Regions from separate parts of the Cupriavidus sp. UBA2010 genome, predicted to be linked through region 1. Evidence: predicted binding sites of a transcription regulator. Region 1 holds the regulator's gene; each other region holds the start of a gene.

Evidence for each region. Region 1 encodes FNR, which switches genes on or off when oxygen is low (the NO sensors DNR and NnrR bind a similar motif). Its sites were predicted from a motif close to TTGATNNNNATCAA; they were not measured.
Region 2: the regulator FNR is predicted to act here: its motif matches at 1,524-1,537, upstream of hemN (oxygen-independent coproporphyrinogen III oxidase).
Region 3: the regulator FNR is predicted to act here: its motif matches at 2,128-2,141, upstream of B2246_RS20605 (universal stress protein).

What each region holds. Positions count from the first base shown of each region.
Region 1 covers NZ_DDCI01000012.1:119,196-125,531, reverse strand. Annotated here, with positions in the region: gene scpB (SMC-Scp complex subunit ScpB) at 1-550, opposite strand, end outside; gene B2246_RS07895 (sulfite exporter TauE/SafE family protein) at 1,102-1,869, opposite strand; gene fnr (fumarate/nitrate reduction transcriptional regulator Fnr) at 1,955-2,680, shown strand; gene B2246_RS07885 (hypothetical protein) at 2,764-3,009, opposite strand; gene B2246_RS07880 (membrane protein) at 3,006-3,242, opposite strand; gene ccoG (cytochrome c oxidase accessory protein CcoG) at 3,256-4,785, opposite strand; gene ccoP (cytochrome-c oxidase, cbb3-type subunit III) at 4,841-5,755, opposite strand; gene B2246_RS07865 (cbb3-type cytochrome oxidase subunit 3) at 5,752-5,919, opposite strand; gene ccoO (cytochrome-c oxidase, cbb3-type subunit II) at 5,924-6,336, opposite strand, start outside.
Region 2 covers NZ_DDCI01000015.1:208,259-214,594, reverse strand. Annotated here, with positions in the region: gene hemN (oxygen-independent coproporphyrinogen III oxidase) at 1-1,462, opposite strand, end outside; gene B2246_RS11845 (ABC transporter substrate-binding protein) at 1,696-2,883, shown strand; gene B2246_RS11840 (ATP-binding protein) at 2,907-4,226, opposite strand; gene B2246_RS11835 (response regulator) at 4,231-4,962, opposite strand; gene B2246_RS11830 (UvrD-helicase domain-containing protein) at 5,288-6,336, opposite strand, start outside.
Region 3 covers NZ_DDCI01000024.1:325,441-331,776, forward strand. Annotated here, with positions in the region: gene B2246_RS20595 (hypothetical protein) at 1-384, opposite strand, end outside; gene B2246_RS20600 (universal stress protein) at 1,038-1,478, opposite strand; gene B2246_RS20605 (universal stress protein) at 1,526-1,957, opposite strand; gene B2246_RS20610 (MaoC family dehydratase) at 2,810-3,250, shown strand; gene B2246_RS20615 (PHA/PHB synthase family protein) at 3,298-4,965, shown strand.

The sequences.
Region 1 (6,336 bases):
TGGCCTGCTGATCCAGCAGAGCCGCCTGAGCCTGGGCCTGGGCATCCTCGAGCGGCGGCAACTCATCCAGCGAGCGCAGACCAAGATCATCCAGGAATGCCTTGGTCGTTGCATACAACGCGGGGCGACCAGGCACGTCCCGGTGACCGATGACTTCGATCCAGTCCCGGTCCTCAAGCTTCTTGACCACCTCCGTGCTGACCGTTACGCCCCGGATCTCTTCGATGTCACCGCGCGTCACCGGCTGGCGATACGCGATGATCGCTAGCGTTTCCATCACGGCACGCGAGTACTTCGGCGGCTTCTCCGGGTTGAGCCGATCAAGAAACTCGCGCATCTCGGGGCGGCTCTGGAACCGCCAGCCGCTGGCCAGGGCCACGAGCTCCACCCCGCGCTGCTGCCAGTCGTTGCGCAGCTCTTCGAGCAGAACCCGGATGGTGTCGGCACCGACGTCGTCGGCGAACAACCGTCGCAGATCACCAACGCGCAATGGCTCCTGCGCACAGATCAGCGCGGTCTCGAGGACGATCTTCGCCTCTTGGGTATTCATGTGATTGTGTGCAGCCTGTCTTTGCACCTGCTTCTGGACGAATCCTGAAGCACTGGAGATTGCAGATACAGCGAGGCCTGAGCCACCGCCATCTCATCGCGCAGCCAACTCGCAGCTTTTCGCAGCGGAGCCGTGCACCTCATTTTCTTTGCATCGAATTGCCGGGTCGTTCCGGCAGGAGATCGTCCGGGGCTGACAGACTACGCCAGTCAACGGACCTCTTGCGTCGCACCCTCTCCCTTTTGGGGTGGACATTCACCTGGACAATCAGATCGCCAAGGCGGCAAGAAACAATCGATATCGGCCCAGGCAACTTCGCCTGGCACCAGCGCCACCTCTCCACACAGCCCCATCGGACTTTGGAACCAGATCTTGTGAACCGGATGAACTGTGGGGACGATCCCGGCAAGCCAGACCTGCCCAGACCCCCTGGGCACACATCCCAGATCGGGAATGCAGCCCCGGCGACGCCACGAGCGCATCGGAGCGCGATACCGTGGTTTTCGCGATTGTATGGCATTCCAGCCCCGCCCTGCAACCAGCAAAAAAGTCTAGAACACGACGCAGAAGCCGTGATTGGCCAGCGTATCGGGCAGCCAGACGGCGCGTGCGACACCCAGCGCCCCAAAACCGATCACAACAAGCGCGGCGCCCACTCGAACGCCGGGGCGGCGCGACAGTTGCCGCAGGTAGCCCGACAAACCCGAGATCACCAGCAGGTTGGGCAGCGTCCCAATGCCAAAGGCCGCCATGACAAGTGCCCCAGATGGCGCATTTCCAGCCAACAAGGCCAGCGCAAGTGCGCCATACACCATACCACAGGGCACCAGCCCCCAGGCCAACCCCATCCCATAGCGCCGCATGATGGGCGCGTGCCGACGCAAGCGAAGCGGCATCTGCATGCCCAGCGACGCGACGCCCCGGACGACATACGAGGCAGCCCGCGCCGCCAGCCGTTCGAGCCATGCTGCACGCATGACGCGGCCCCGCAACAACCACACCCCGGTCAGAACCAGTAACAGGCTGCCCGCGCCATAGAGCCAGCGCTGCACTGGAAGGTAGTCCTGCTTCCAGACTGTCGCACCCACCGCTCCCATCAGCGCCCCAAGCAGCACATAGGTCGTGAGACGCCCGGCGTGCATGACCAGCAGTTCCAGCCACCAGTGAAATCGCGAGCGATGCACGAGGCTAACGACCGCAACAGCCCCCCCGGATTGCCGTTGCTCGACGGCAATGGCAATTCCTCCGCACATGGCGGCGCAATGCACGCCACCAAGCAACGCAAGTGTAAAGACACTGAAAAGCACACCAAATGGCAACTGTTCCTCGCTTCTGCGTCACATCACGCTGTAAAATGCCTGCATCGCGCCTCCATCGCAAGCGCATTCATGCGAGCACCATCAATTGCTTACCTCCATTCCCGTCACCGAGATGTCTCCGCGTTGCTCCACTTGCGCCATGGGCCAGCTTTGCCTTCCCGTGGGCATGTCGCAACAGGACCTCGCAAAGATGGACACGCTCGTACAGGAACGCGTTCGTGTTCACAAGGGCGAAACGCTCTATCGCATGGGCGAACCACTTACCGCAGTCTATGCGATCCGCTTTGGCACATTGAAGACCCACGTGACCATGGAGGACGGACGCACGCAAATCACCGGCTTCCATTTGCCCGGTGAGGTCGTCGGGCTCGACGGCCTCAGCGAGATGCAGCATGCGTCCGACGCCACCGCGCTCGAGGACACAGAGGTCTGCGTCGTGCGATTCGATGACCTGCAATCGCTGTCCGGCACGTTGCCTTCTCTCCAGCAGCAGTTCCTGAGGCTGATGAGCAAGGAAATCTCGCAAGACCAGATCATGCTGATCACTCTTGGCTCGATGCGTGCCGAAGAGCGCCTGGCAGCATTTCTCGTCAACATGTCGGAGCGCCTGTCGATGCGCGGCTACTCGTCGAGCGAGTTCGTGCTGCGGATGAGCCGCGAAGAAATCGGCAGCTACCTTGGCCTCAAGCTCGAAACCGTGAGTCGGCTCTTCTCGCGATTCGCCGAAGCCGGCCTGATCCAGATTCGCCAACGACACGTGAAACTCGTGGACATGGAAGGCATCAGGCAGGTCTATAGCCGAAACTGCTAACGGGCATCGTGGCCAGGAAAACGGCCGCATCGGGAGCTGATCTCCCGGTGCGGCCGTTTTGCTTTCTGCCAGCACTCGAGCCATTACTCGAGTTCGTCGGTCTCCTCGAGCTTGGTTGGCATGGTGTATAGCGTCAGTCCGCTGGACAACGCGCAAAACAACCACGCCACCAGGAAGCCAATCGTGTAGACCGCCTCACGAGACGCTTCCACCTGGTGCCCGAAGAACGTGAGATCGCCCGGATCAACGACCGAAAACACGGTGGCGGTGGCCGCTCCGCCCATCAGAAACGCCGGCCAAAGTACCCACATCAGCCAGCGGAGTCTCATGGGCGCCTCGCAGCCGGCGACGCTACATGCTCCGCCCCCGTTTTCTCCACGACCAGGCCATGACGCTCCACGCCGGAAACCGGCAAATCCGGATGCGTGTTGGCAAGCCAGATGGTCACGCCGCAGCCAATAATTGCGAGCAACGGACCGCTCATCAAAAGCCACGGCCACGGTTCCCTGTACCAGGGCTTGGACTGTTGGGATGTCATTGCGCTCTCCTTGTTTGCTGCCATTTCACCCTCAGCATCACAGATTGCGGGGAACAATGAAACTCGTGGATTGCCTGATATGCGCGTCTCGGCCGTCCTCGCCCTCCGCCGTCACGGTTACGTTGATCTTGTGCGTGCCTTCCTTGGCATCGTCGATCGGCACGCGAATGCGAATCGGCAACAACCGGTTGGACGTTGGCTGCATGGCCTCGGCGGACTTGTCATACTCGACCGTCAGTCCAGTCAGATCGTCGCCCTCAGCCTGCACGCGAATCCGCATCGGCGCTTCCGTGGTGTTGATCACCTGGAGCCGATAGACGTTCTCGATCCAGCGGCCCTCCACTTCCCGGCCCAGCGCGCCGCGATCCCGAATGATGTCGACCTTGATCGGCGACCGCATTGCCAGCGATGCGACGAAGCCCGCCGCCAGAACCAGCCAGATCAGCGTATAGATGATCGTGCGTGGTCGCAGCAGCCGTTTGCGCGCGTCGGATGTCGTCAGGGACTTGCGCATGGCGTTTTCCGACGTGTATCGGATCAGGCCGCGCGGGTACTCCATCTTGTCCATGACGAGATTGCACGCGTCGATACAGGCGCCACAACCGATGCACTCGTACTGGAGGCCATCACGAATATCGATACCGGTCGGACACACCTGCACGCAGATACTGCAATTCACGCAATCGCCAATACCAGCCGCATGGCGATCGGTCTTGCGGGAACGGCTACCACGCGGCTCCCCACGACCCACGTCATAGGTCACGACATAGGTATCGCGGTCGACCATCACGCTCTGGAAACGCGCATAGGGGCACATGTACTTGCACACCTGCTCGCGCATGAATCCGGCGTTGCCCCAGGTCGCAAATGCGTAGAACAGCATCCAGAAGCTCTGCCAGGGTCCTAGCGTGAAATGCAGGACCTCGCTACCAAGTTCCCGAATCGGTGCGAAATACCCGATAAACGTGAAGCCCGTCCACAGTGCGATCAGCACCCAGAGCACATGCTTGGTCGCCTTGATTCGCAGCTTGCGCAGGCTCCAGGGATCGCCGTCGAGTCGGATCCGCGCGATGCGATCCCCTTCGACATGTCGCTCGATCCACATGAATATCTCTGTGTAGACCGTCTGAGGACAGGCATAGCCGCAGAACAGGCGTCCCGCGATGGCGGTGAACAGAAATAGCGATAGCGCAGAAATGACCAGCAGCACAGCGAGATAGATCACATCCTGCGGCCACAGCACGAGACCGAAGATGTAGAACTTGCGCGCGCCGAGATCGAACAGCACGGCCTGGCGATCATTCCACTGCAGCCAGGGCGTTCCGTAGTAAATCAACTGCGTCAGGATGACCAGCCACACGCGCCAGCTCGAAAACGCGCCAGAAGTCGAGCGCGGATAGATCTTGCGGCGGACCTCGTACAGCGCTTCCTCGGTGGTCTCGGCCCCCTTGGGGGGCGGCGCGGGACGCCAAGTGTTGCCGTTACGATCGCTCGCCGACTGGCTTGCAGACGGATCGTTCGAGGCGTGATCGTCCGAGTGATCGGGGGCGTTAAGGGGCGCGCTCATCGTGTTGCCCTCACGCCCCGGTGGGCGGCACGCCGCCCGGCCCCGGGGCAGTTAGTCATTTTGCAGCGCCTCCCGTATTTGAGAGACCCCACACATATGCGGTCAGCATGCGGATGCGCTCAGGCGTCAGAATCTCCTCGTGCGCCGGCATATGACCGTTGTGTCCCTTCAGGATCGCGTCGACGATCGTCGCTTCCGAGCTGCCGTACAACCACGTGTTGTCGGTCAGGTTCGGCGCGCCGAGTGCCTGGTTGCCCTTGCCGTTGGCGCCATGGCAGGCCGCGCAGGTCGACTTGAACGTGCTTTCGCCACGCGATGCGCGAATCGGATCTGACGACAGACCAGACAGCGAACGCACGTACTGGGCAGTATCGCCGGCCTGCTTCGCATCGATCGTGCTGGCAAACGATGGCATCACGCCATTGCGGCCCTTGGTGATCGTCTGCTGGATCGTCTCCGGCTCGCCACCGTAGAGCCAATCGTTGTCGGTCAGGTTGGGGAAGCCTCGGCTGCCACGCGCATCCGAACCGTGGCACTGCGCGCAGTAGTTCAGGAACAACCGCTGGCCGATCTCGCGTGCGTCAGGATCCGCCGCCACCTGCTTGATATCCATGCTCAGATACTTGGCGTAGATCTGGTGCTGCGTTTTCTCGGCGGCCTCGCGGTGAGCGGCAAGCTCGCCCTGCGTCGAGAACTTGAGCATACCGGCGTACGATCCCAGGCCCGGATACAGCGCCAGGTAACCAAGACCGAAGATGCAGGCCAGCAGGAACATCCACATCCACCAACGTGGCAGCGGGTTGTTCAGTTCGCGCAGGTCACCATCCCAGACATGACCGGTGTCATCAGTGGTGCTGACACCTTTCGGCATCTTGCGTTGGGAAAACAGCAGCCAGACACACCAGACGATCCCGATGAGCGCGATGGCCGCGATGTAATAACTCCAGAAATCGGAAATGAAATCGCTCATGGCTGTGGGTTCCGGCTTGTAGTTGTGGTTTCGTCAGGCAGGGCAAACGGCAACATCGCCGATTCCTGATTGGCGGCCTGGCGGCCGCCCGACCATGCCCACCAGCAGATGCCAATGAACGTCAGCATCGACACGACGGTTGCAATTGCGGTCACGATCGCCATGGCATCACTCCTTCGCCGGCGCCGGAGCCGCCGCCGAGTCAACGCGCACGTTGCGGCGATTCAGGCCCAGCCCCTGCAGATACGCCACCAGCGCATCTTCTTCCGTCTTGCCTGCCAGCTCTTCAGGCGCACGAGCAATCTCTTCGTCCTTGTACGGCACACCCAGACGCTTCAGCGCGTGCATGCGTGCCTGGATGTCGTTGGTGGGCAACTGCGTCTTTTCCAGCCACGGGTACGAAGGCATCACCGACTCGGGAACCACATCACGCGGATTGCGCAGGTGGATCCGCTGCCAGTCGTCCGAGTAACGGCCGCCAACACGCGCGAGATCTGGACCGGTACGCTTCGAGCCCCACAGGAACGGGTGGTCATACACCGACTCGCCCGCCGTGGAGAAATGGCCATAACGCTCAGTCT
Region 2 (6,336 bases), on a different contig from region 1:
CGTCGTTGGCCGCCGGCGCTGCCGGCTTGGGACGCAACGCGTCTTCACGCAGATAGTGGTCGAACACCATCGCGATGCGACGCACCAGCAGTCGACCCAGCGGCGTGATCTCGATCCGGTTCCGCGTGCGCCGAAGCAGATGGTCCACGGCCAGCTTGTCCAGGTCGGCCAGTTCAGCGGCGAATTTCTGCGCGAAATCGATGCTGTGCGCGGCTTCCACGGCAGGAATGTCGAGCGTGCCGTTGCACATCAGCTCGCCGATGATGAACTTGCGCAGACGGTCGTCTTCCGAGGTCTCGAACCCGCGCACGATCGGCAGTTGGCCTTTGTCGAGCGCGGCGTAGTACTCGTCTGTGGTGCGTGCGTTCTGCGCGTAGTGGCCTGCCACGGCGCCGATCGCCGAGACGCCGAAGCCAAGCTGGTCGTAGCCTGCGTGGGTGGCATAGCCCTGGAAATTGCGTTGCAGCCGGCCTTCACGCTGGGCAATGGCCAGATCGTCATCCGGCAACGCAAAATGGTCCATGCCGATATAGACATAGCCAGCGGCGGTCAGGCGCTCGATCGTCGATACGAGGATGTCGAGCTTTTCCGCGGCAGGTGGCAATGCGGCGGGATCGATGCGGCGTTGCGGTTTGAACACATGCGGGAGGTGCGCGTAGCTGTAGACCGACAGGCGGTCCGGGCGCATTTCCAGCACGCGGTCGATGGTTGCCGAGAAGCGTTGCGTGGTCTGGTGCGGCAGTCCGTAGATCAGGTCCATGCTGATCGAACGGAACCCAAGGCGTCGCGCGGCCCGCACCACGCCGTTGGTTTCCTCATACGACTGCACCCGGTGGATGGCCTGCTGCACTTCGGGGTCGAAGTCCTGCACGCCGAGGCTGATCCGGTTGAAGCCAAGTTCGCCGAGCAGGTCCATGCGATCGTCGCCCACACGGCGCGGGTCGATCTCGATCGCGTGCTCTCCCTCAGGCAGCAGTTCGAAATGCTTGTGCAACGCCGACATCACGTGGCGCATTTCAACGGGATCGAGGAACGTCGGCGTACCGCCGCCCCAATGCGACTGCATAACCGCGCGGCGCTCGCCAAGCTGCTCGGCGGCCATGGCCATTTCGCGTGCCAGATAGTCGACGTAACGCGCGCTGCGGGTGTGATCCTTGGTGATGATCTTGTTGCAGCCGCAGTAGTAGCAGATGTTCTCGCAGAACGGGATGTGGACGTACAGCGACAGCGGTGCCGGTGCATTCGCACGGCAGGCATCCAGGGCGCGCCGGTAGGCGACGTCGCCGACTTCACCGTGAAAGCGGTCGGCGGTGGGATACGACGTGTAGCGCGGGCCATTGCCATCGATGCGGCCGGCAAGCTCGCGGAAGTCGGCGAGTGCGGTGCGATCGAAGGCGGTCGACGGGGATGCGAGGCCGGAAGGGATAGCGGTATCGAGGGTGTCGGACGTGGGGGCGGACATGATTTTGGTGCTTTCTAGGCGGAAGTACGTCCGATCCTATGCCTCGCCCGGGACTGCCATCTTGATAAGCATCAAGGCCACGTCATGCGTGCGCCCGCCAGCCCCGCCGAGGTGGGGAGCCAAGTCGCGTGCAAGTCACGGGAACGTCATGAACCGCCGATAGTCTCGGCCCGGTCTCGCTGCCCTGCGCTGCGAGACATCCTTTCCCCTCACACCGCTTCCGAACCACTGCCATGCGCCAAGCCCCACCGCAGTCGATATCGTCATGCGCGCCCGCGTCCGCAGGGCGTCGGCGCACGCTCGGCACGCTCGGCGCACTGGGTTCGCTCGGCGCGTTGTCATCACTGGCCGGGATCGCACCGCTCACCGCGTTCGCGCAGCCCGCGCCATCGGGCGCGCGCCGCCAGCTTGTCGTCGGCCAACTGGTCGATCGCACCGGCCCGCAGGCCGATCTTTCGCGCGACTACCTGGCCGGCGCGAAGGTGCTGTTCGATGCGTACAACGCGTCCAACGGCAGCCTGCATATCGTCCACGTCGCGCGCGATGCCGATACGAATCCGCGTGGCGCCACGGCCCAGGCAGTGGCACTCGCCGACAGCGAACATGCCGAGGTGCTGTTCGGGCCCGGCGATGCATTGCTGCCCGCGCTCGCAGCGTCCACCGAGCTGTCGCGCCGTGGCGTGCAGATCGTGGCACCGCTGTCGGGTCTCTCACTGAATGCCGAGAACGTCTGGTTCACCCGCGCCGACTATCAATCCGAACTGGACGCAGCGGTACGTCAGCTACGCGGCTTCGGACTGACCGCGGTAACGCTGGCGGTCTCTCCCGATTTCGCGGCGGGCACGCTCGCTGCAGGCACGCCCTGGCTGTCGCGGCTGGAGAAAGCCATGTCGGTACAGACGGTGCCGCTCACGGGCAACTTCGACGAGAGCGCGCGCCGCATTGCGGCGGGCCGTCCGGGTGCGGTGATCGTCGGCGGCGACACGCTCGCCTACGGTAGCCTGGGTCGCGCGCTGGCTGCGCAGAACTGGTACGGATTCCTGGTGGGGTTGTCGGCTGTCAGCCCGGTGTCGGCGCGTGAAATCCTCGGTACAGGCTATGCGGGCGGGATGGTGGTGACGCAGATCGCGCCGGGGCCGCAGGAGTCGACGCTGCGTGTGGTGAAAGAGCATGTCGCGCGCATGAAGCAGTATCTCGACGAGCCGCCCTCGCCCGCCACGCTGGCCGGCTACATTGGCGCCGCGTGGCTGGTGCGCGCGGCCAGCGGCATCAAGGCGCCCGGACCGGTAGAGCTGCGTCGCGCGCTGCAGACGCGCGTCGACGTTGGCGATTTCACGCTCGACTTCACGCGCGGACTACGTGGTTCGCAGTACGTGCAACTGGCACCGATCAACAAGAGCGGTGTGCCCCAACGCGCCTGAGCAATCGACGCGCCGACGCCCCGTCAGGCGCGCGGCAGCACGATGCGCACGCGCAGGCCGCCCTCGGTGCGGTTGGTCAGCGTCAGTTCCCCGCCGTGCCGCGCCACGATGTCGGCGGCGATCGCCAATCCCATTCCCACGCCACCTGTAGCACGGCTGCGCGACGACTCCACGCGATAGAACGGCTCCAGCACGCGCTGGAGTTCCGCGGGCGGAATACCCGGGCCGTTATCGGACACGTCGATGATCACGCGCTCGGCGCTGTCGGTCAGCACGATATGGGCGGCGCCGCCGTACCGGTGCGCGTTCTCCACCAGATTGACCACCGCGCGGCGCAGTTCGGCCGGGTACGCCAGCAGCGGCACGGCGGTGCCGGAAAGCCGCACGTCCTGACCCATTTCCTGGGCATCGTCGACGATGGCCTGCAGCAGTGCCAGCACGTCCACGCGCTGGCGCGGGCCGGCGGCATCGTCTCGCTCGCGCAGGTAGTACAGCGTGGCGTCAATCAGTCCGTTCATCTCGGCCAGATCCTGGCGCAGACGGTAACGCACGTTGTTGTCCTCGATGCGCTCGATGCGCAGGCTCATGCGCGTCAGCGGCGTGCGCAGGTCGTGCGACACCGCCGCCAGGAAGCGCGATTGCTGCGCCAGCTGGGTGCGGATGCGCTGCTGCATCAGGTTCAGTGCCCGGGTAGCGTCACGCGCTTCGGCTGGGCCCGTCTCCTCCTCCAGCGGTGGCGCGTGGACGTCCTGCGCCAGCCGGTTCGCACCACTGGCCAGTTGCTGCACGGGCCGCGCCAGCAGACGCGCGCCAACCCACGATGCAATCAGGATGGCCACGAGCTGGAACAACATGCCCAGGTGCGGCGGCCAGATACCTCGGATATGGAAACCGGACGGTGGCCCAGGCGGCCCAGGGGGTCCGGGTGGCATGAGCACGCCACCTTTCTGCATGCGGAATGCGTCGGGATGCAGCGGGGGCCCGTCGTTGTCGCCGTCGTCATCGTCGTCATTGGCGTTGGGCGGCGGTGGCGGTCCGTGCGGATGGCTGAGCGACGCCAGCGCGCCCGGCAGTGGCGCAGGCAACGGGTGGCCGGCCGCCTCGGCTTCCGACGCGGCGCGGCGCATCCGTTCCATGTAGCGCTCCGAACCCGGGCGCGGGAAGAACCCCTCGATCACGGTCACGCCCAGCACGTGAACAGCAAGCATGATCGCGGCCATCACGAAGAACAGCCGCACGAACATCGAATCGAAGCGCCTTCGGGGCGTCTCCAATGTGCTGGAACGCAATTCTGGCCGCACCATTGGTGGATCGTCCGCCGATGGCGGCATCTGCGCTGCCATGCCGTCAGTGCTCCACGGTGCCCGTGAAGACGTACCCTTCGCCGCGCACGGTGCGGATCAGTGCCGAGTCGCGCGGATCGTCACGCAGCTTCTGGCGCAGACGGGACACCAACAGGTCGATGCTGCGATCGAACACGTCCAGATCGCGCCCACGCGCGGTGTTGATCAGCATCTCGCGATCGAGCACGCGATTGGGATGCTCGATGAATGTCAGCAGCAGCCGGAATTCCGCGTTGGAAAGCGGCACCACCGTGTCCTCGGCATCCACCAGCTGGCGCAGCGTGGTGTTCAGTCGCCATGCCGCGAACCGGACTTCATGCCCGGGCGCGGCCGGTGCCGGACGTCGCACGTCGGCACGGCTGCGACGCAGCACGGTATGGATGCGCGCCACCAACTCACGCATCTCGAACGGCTTGGTCACGTAGTCGTCCGCGCCCACCTCGAGTCCCACCACGCGATCGGCCAGTTCCGCGCGGGCGGTCAGCATGATCACAGGCAGGTTGCTGGACTCCCGGATTTCGCGGCACAACGTCAGGCCGTTCTCGCCGGGCAGCGAGAGATCCAGGATGACGAGGTCGTATTCCTGCTTCGACATCGCCGCACGCATGGCAGTGCCGCCTTCGGCACCTTCGGCCTCCATGCCGAATGTGGCGAGGTATTCGGCCAGCATGGCCCGGATTTGTGGGTCGTCGTCGACGATCAGCAGGCGGATTGGCAGGGCGGGGGACAGGTCCATGGGCGAGCTTGCAGATGGGAACGGCCGCGGAACCGCGGCCGGATGGAGCACCCAATGTACCAGCTTGCCCATTACAAGCGATGCCGGTTTTGTATCAAACTTGATACGTGCTTAAAACGCCACAAGCGACGAGAGGCGGAAAAAAACGCCCCCGGTGCTGCCGCATCCGGGAGCGCTCAACAGGGAAGAAGCCGGGCTCGCATGCGCCCAGCACACACCGCAAACCGAAGGGTAGGCGCGATGTGTCGCGACAGACGCCGAGACGAAAGCGCGCACGCCAATCGTAGAGAGCCGGTCATCCCGAAGCTTGTCCGGCTTGTATCAATCACCCCGCCGCAGGCTTGCCGAGCAGCGCCTTGAGCCCGGCCAGACGATCCTTCGGGCTCATGGCCGGGGTCTCGTCCTTCGGGGCGGGGTCGTCCTCCAGCTTCATCTCGGCGATGAAACGCGACGGCTCGCACGCATACGTATCGCGGGCGCGCTTGCGCTTCTTGCACCAGCTGATCTGCAGACTGCGCTGCGCGCGCGTGATGCCCACATACATCAGGCGGCGCTCCTCCTCGATCTTCTCGTCGCCCATTTCCTCGTCCTCGCGCGAGTGAGGCAGGATGCCCTCCTCCACGCCGACCAGGAACACGTGCGGGTACTCGAGCCCCTTCGACGCGTGCAGCGTCGACAGTCGCACCGCATCGGGATCTTCCTCGCGGCCTTCCAGCATGCTCATCAGCGCCACGGTCTGCGTAAGTTCGAGCAGGTTCTTGCCTTCGTCGCCGAAACCATCGGCGGTGTCGAATCCGGTGGCCGCGCCCTCGCCTTCCGGCTCGGGACGCGTGCCCTTGCGTTTGAGCCAGTCGAGGAATTCGAGCGTGTTGGTCCAGCGTGATTGCGCCTGCCGTTCATCGAAGGTGTCGTAGAGGTAGGCCTCGTAGTGGATACCTTCCATGAGATCGTCGAGCACCACCGTGGCCGGGTCCGTCTTCGCACGATCGGCCAGCCGCACCATCGACTCGCTGAACGTGCGCAGCGGCTCAAGCTGGCGCGGCTGCAGCTTCGCCTCGATGCCACCCATCATGGCCGCCTCGAACAGCGATACCTTGGCCTGGCCTGCGAACGTGCCGAGCACTTCGAGCGTGGTGTTGCCTACGCCACGACGCGGCGTGGTGATCGCGCGGATGAATGCGGGATCGTCGTCGGGGTTGGCGATCAGGCGCAGGTACGCGCAGATGTCCTTGATCTCGGCCTTGTCGAAGAAGCTCTGGCCGCCGGAGAGCACATACGGAATGCGCTCGCGGCGCAGGATCTGTTCGAACAGCCGGGCCTGGTGATTGCCGCGATAAAGGATTGCGTAGTCACGGAACTGCGCGCGCCGCTCGA
Region 3 (6,336 bases), on a different contig from region 1:
CTGCCCATACACAGTCGTCATGTGACTATCCAGCGATGCCAGCAGCACCGCATCCTTCATGTTCCCCAATGACGACGCGGCCATATAGCCACGCATCTCGCTGGCGCAGGCAATGGCAGCTTCCACTTCGCGCATCGCCAGGATTTCCGCCGTCATGCTTGCCGCCATGGCGTACAGCGCTTCGGGATCCGGTGCATTCGTGTCGCGCTGCCGCTGCCGGGCGAAGATGTCGCCGAACGATTCAAGCAACTCGGCGCATTTGAAACTGCCTCCCATCGTCGTGCTGTAGTACCAAAGCTGCTCATCGTCGTCGACCTCCAGCTCGCCGCCGTCCCGGATGTGTTGCAACATGCTTTCGAGCGGAGCAAAGAGCTTGTCGAGCACCCACGGCTGCAAGCGTCCGGGGAGATGGGCCTCTGCCTGACGTGGACGATACGGCTTGCGGGGGCGGCTACTTTTTCCCATTTTCGTGCGGGGACGCCAGACGAATGACGACAAGCAGGATGACGCCGAGGATTGCGAGTGCTCGCCCCGTCAGCATGACAAACTGCTGGAATTCGACCGCTGTCATGCGCGCCTCCCAGTGATCTCCGGGAGCGCAGACCCCGGTGCGGGAGGCGATACCAACGTCAACGGCAAGGCATTCGGTTGCGCGCCGGCATTTGCTTCCAACAGCAGTGCTAACGCGGCCTTGCGCAGCAGACTGTCTGTCGGAAGAATCTCGGTTAGCGTCTTGAGTTGGCGAATAGCATCGGTCGCTTCGCTGCCAAGGCGCGAAGGTGGGGCTTGATGCATAGATACTTGGGACTGCACGACTGTTCCTGAAGAAAGCCCGTATACCAACAGCAAGTGCAATTGGATGGGAACAGATGTTTCCCAAGCTCTGGCGGGAACAGTCACAATTGGCCGGCAAAGCGAACTTCTGCCTGACCTATCCGGGGCATGCAGTGCTGCCCAATGTCGATGCTGCCTGCAGCTACGGTAATGACATCAGCGCATCATTGCCAATGAGCGGCCAGTCAGCACGCCCCGAACGTTCAATCCTCGAAATCACTGCGCACCACCAGCACAGGGATCCTGGATTGCGTCAGTACGCCCTCCGAAACGCTACCAAGCACCATTCGCTTGATGCCGCGTCGGCCATGCGTTCCCATTACGATCAGATCGGCGTCCCAGTCATTGGCTTCGCTGGTGATCGTGTCGGCAATCTGCCCTGCTGCCGATCCGGCCTCTTCAAGCAGTTCGGTGGAATAGTGCAAGCCGTTGGCTTCCATCTTCGAGCGAGCATGTTCCAGTATCCGCTTGCCGATTGCCGCGGTTGCCGCCTCGGCGGGCGTCAAGGTGCTGCCAAGCGCCTGTGTGACAACAAATAATGCCTTGACCTCCGCGCTCATGGCTTTTGCGACGGTCACGGCCTGCGCAAGGGCAAGCTCGGCGGCATCACTATCATCAACAGCCAACAGGATTTTCTTGTACACGATGACCTCCTCCTCTTCTGTTTGTGGAATCGTCTGGCGAATTGCGCTTATCGGAACACGAGAACGGGGATCGTGCTATGGGAGAGCACGTCCTGCGTGACGCTGCCAAGCAGCAGCTTTCCCAACCCCTTTCGACCGTGAGACGCCATGAAAATGACATCGCACTGCAATTCATTGGCTTTCTCGATAATCCCAAGATGTGGTGCCGAGGCGGAGGACGTTTTTCCGATACACGGTACTCCCGCCAATGCGGCTGCGGCTTCAATCCGGGAGAGTTCCTCCCGGGCCGCACTTTCAAGCCTGCTCGCGACACTTTCGGTATCGACCGCCGCGCTCATCGAAATGGACAAGCGAGGCTCTTCCTTGCAAATGTATGGCGTCAGACGGGCCCTGGTGCTACGGGCAAATTCAATGGCCGCCGATACAGCCTTGCGCGATTGGTCGGAACCGTCAACGGGCAGCAGGATGTGTTTGAACATAGAGGTCTTGGGTTGAGGGCGAATCGGTTTGCAAACGGCTGACCGATTGCCGAACTGGCGGCATTCCCCTGCCTTCAGGCACGGGATACCGGCACGGCATACGGGGAGCGTTTCTCGATTCGTAAACTGAATCGATTTAGTTACAGTATCCCCGTACCGCCCCGGTCTCCTTGACTGGAGTCAACGTCCCGATGCCGGCCCTCTCCGACACGTGCTCCCACGGGAAGCGGCCGGCAAAAATCCAGAGCATTGATAGCCATCAGAGCGAACTGCCGCGATTTAGTGGCTTGCAGAGACGCCGGGACGACATCTGGGTAATGCTACAAATCCCCTGGTCAATTTGGATTCCCAAGGATTCGGCATTCAGACCAGAAACGTCTGAAATCGGGTGGGCAACCCGGTAGCCGCGGGTAACGCGCCATCCATTTGCATCGCTACGCTTGGCTCGCGTGGCACGAAATGTCAACGCCCTGGCTGTTCATGCAAAGTCGATCGCCAGTTGCCCACCTATGCTGGGGCTCTTGAATCCATGTTCGGTTCATGCTTGAGCGCCCCCGTCAGCAACCCCGTCCACGACACACGCCCGGACATTCCGCTTGTGAATGCCCCCGGATCGCCGATCGATATGCAGCCCCTGCATCGCAGGGCATGAAGAATCGATCGTCCGTTAGTCCCCGGTACAGCCTGCACGCGCACTCCATGCACTGAAGATGGGGCACGCACCCGTTGGGGCGCGGGACCAGGCTACACATCGACCACCCACTGAACGATACGCAGCGCCGCGCGCGTCGGCGAGCGGATATCGCCTGGAACTGGCGCCCGAGCAGCTTTCAACATTATCAAGGAGACCTCGTGAACACCCTGAATGGCTATGACTACGAAGACCTGCAGCTTGGCATGACCGCAAGCTACGCCAAGACCATCACTGAAACTGATATCGAGTTGTTCGCGACGGCTTCCGGCGACAACAACGCCATCCATCTCGACGAAGATTTTGCGAAGACCACGCCGTTTGGCGGACGCATCGCCCACGGGATGCTGACGGCAAGCGTGATCTCGGCGGCGTTAGCCAGTCGCCTTCCCGGCCCGGGATCGATCTACCTGAGCCAGAACCTGCGCTTCAGGGCCCCGGTGAAGCCTGGTGAAACCGTGCACGTGACAGTCACGGTCACGGATCTCCAACCGGAGAAACGGCGTGTCGCGCTCAGCACGGTCTGCATGGTTCAGGACAAGGTCGTGGTCGACGGTGACGCCCTGATCATGCCAACGTCAGCAAAACGACGTGAGCAATGAGCCGCGCAACCGTCCGATATAACACGCCATTCGTCATGAGAACGCCAATGCCTGTGCCGACACCGCTTGCCAATCCGCTGCTGAACGGCTTTCCCTCGCCGCTGACGTCGCTCGCGGAGCTATTCGCCTACCCACGCTACCTGCCCAGCGGCATCGACATGCCCCGCCTGATGCAGTCCGGCTTCCGGCACCTTGAAGGTCAGTTTTCGATACTGGCCTCGGCATTCGGTCAGGCCGGAGCAGACCAAAAGCCGGACCGCCGGTTCGCGGTGAAGGACTGGGACGAGAACCCGTGGTACCGGATGCTCAAGGAAGGTTATCTCCTCAATGCCAAGACGCTTGCCGAACTGGCCGAGTCGATCCATCTGAACGACGACGACAAGAGCAAACTGTCCTTCTTCCTGGGGCAACTCGTCGATGCCATGAGCCCGTCCAACTTCCTGGCCACCAACCCGGAAGCCATCCGGCTGGCATTGGAGACCAACGGTGAGAGCCTCCTGAACGGCTTCGCGAACTATGTCGAGGACATGCGCCAGCGGCGCATCGCCATCACCGACGAGTCGGCGTTCGAGGTGGGCCGTGACGTCGCCACATCCGAAGGCGCCGTGGTGTTCGAATGCGATGTGATGCAGCTGATCCAGTACAAGCCGCTGACGTCGAAGGTGATGTCGCGCCCGCTGGTGATCGTGCCGCCCTGCATCAACAAGTACTACATCCTCGATCTCCAGCCGGAGAACTCCTTCGTCCGTTTCGCCTGCGAACAGGGTTACACGGTCTTTGTCACTTCGTGGCGCAATCCGCAAGAAGACATGCGCGGTACCACCTGGGACGACTATGTGGAAGGTGTCATCAAGGCGCTGGAGGTCAGCCGTGCCATCGGTGGCGCAAGCCAGGTGAACGCGCTGGGCTGGTGCGTCGGCGGCACGCTGCTGACCTCGGCCCTGGCAGTCCAGGAAGCACGCGGCGAAGACATGGTGGCCAGCATGACACTGCTGACGACCATGCTGGACTTCACCGACCCAGGCGACCTAGGTTTCTTCCTCGACGAAGCCACCGTGGTGGCGCGCGAGCAGACCATTGGCAATGGTGGCATTTACTCTGGCAAGGAACTGGCCTTCGTCTTCCAGACCCTGCGACCCAACGACCTGATCTGGCCGTACGTCGTCACCAACTACCTGAAGGGAAAATCGCCGGCAGCCTTCGACCTGCTCTATTGGAACGCCGATGCGACCAACCTGCCCGGTCCCATGTACGCGTGGTACCTGCGCAATATGTACCTGGAGAACCGGCTTTGCAGACGCGACGAGTTGTCGATGTGCGGGCATTCGATCGACCTGGGCAAGATCAAGGTGCCGAGCTACGTCCTGGCCACCAAGGAGGATCACATCGTCCCCTGGCAGTCGGCCTATCGCAGTACGCAACTGCTCGGTGGCGATAGCGAGTTTGTGCTGGGCGAAAGTGGCCACATCGCCGGTGTCATCAATCCGGCCTCCAAGCAGAAGCGCGGCTACTGGAGCGCCGGCGCACAGGGAGATCATGCAGAGGACTGGCTCGCTTCCGCACAGTCCACGCCGGGAAGCTGGTGGACGCACTGGAGCGCCTGGCTCAAGCGTCACGGCGGCAAGCAAAAGGCGGCGCCGGCGAAGCTCGGCGACAGCCGGTTCCAGCCGATCGAACCCGCGCCGGGCCGGTACGTGAAGGTCAGGGCCGAGTAAGTCTCAACCGCCATAGCGCGCAACACTCGCGGCGCAGCCTGACGACCCGGACTCCGCTCACGGTACGCGCCGTAGCCGCGACACGCTCGCGGCTACGGGCACGATAACCGCGAGCCCAGCTATTGCCGTGACCTCCATGCGGTGATCGGGGCGAAGGAATATAGCCACTAGCACGCCGACGATGATCAGGATGCCTGCCCATGTGAGCCACGGGTAAAGCCACATGTGCAGAGGCATCTTCTGAGTCTCCGCATCGACCTTGGCACCCACCTGCAGTTGGGTAGCGGCAATGGCCAGTTACACCAGCGGAGCATGTGTTCCTATTCCATCTTTATCAAACTATTCCCATACGTTTTCGATCATTGCTTTATCGCAATGGATTGTGCAGGGGCATCAATCCCTTTGACGTAGACGGGACTAAGGCACCGGCGCGGCCGCGTCCTTCGACAACCCAAGCGGCGCGGCAGTGAGCGCCAGCCGCAACGTCTACGTGGCGGAATGGTGGACTGGTGGAATGGTGGAATGGTGGAACCAAAGTACCCGCAAGATCATGCTGGTACATTAAAGGAAGCTCCCAGTCCTTACCGGGCATCGATCAACGTATGCTTACGGATTGCCTTGCCCAGTGCAGTCCTGATTTACACGACGGGCGCTGACTCTCCACCGCTTACTGCTCGTGGTTCCGATGATGCGATCGATGCTTTCAAATATGCTGCGTTTCCGATCAATGATCGATGACCGCTTCGTTGTGGGGCACTTATGAGCGGGCTCCATGCCGCCTGGCGCAACCAGACTGATGACGCGCACACCCCACGAGCCCGTGCCATCGGGTTAAGCGACCCATGCCGATGCCAACGTGCAGTGTTGCTGGGAGACCGTCCGACTGTCGTCGTCATTCATCAAGGGTCGTCTCGCCTCAACGCCGATTTGGATGTCGTTGGCCACTCCTGATGCAGTGACAGCGCCATAGACCGATGGCTGCGACGGCGGCAGTCGTGCTCATTGGATGAGCACGGTCAATTGACTGTTGGCGTCTGAACCACGTACGTTCGCCACGTGTGTGGACGTCGCTGGCTGGATTCGGAGGGCACGTGGGAGGGAACACTCACAATTTGCCGGCGCAAGACGATGAGACCGGCGCGAACAAAAAAAACGGGCCGACGGGTGACGGCCCGGAAAGGGGGTCCACGAGTTTGAACCTTCCACACGTGCGTACGCAGCTTAGCGCATGGGGCTGGCAGAGCGGTATAGGCGCGCGCCTAAATGGCGCTTGTGTAACGATTCCCTGCGCTGCGGCATTGGGGAACGCGGCGGTTACCAGCGTCATTAACAATGTAGTGCTCTTGCGGAAACGAGTGCTTCGGCGTTTGC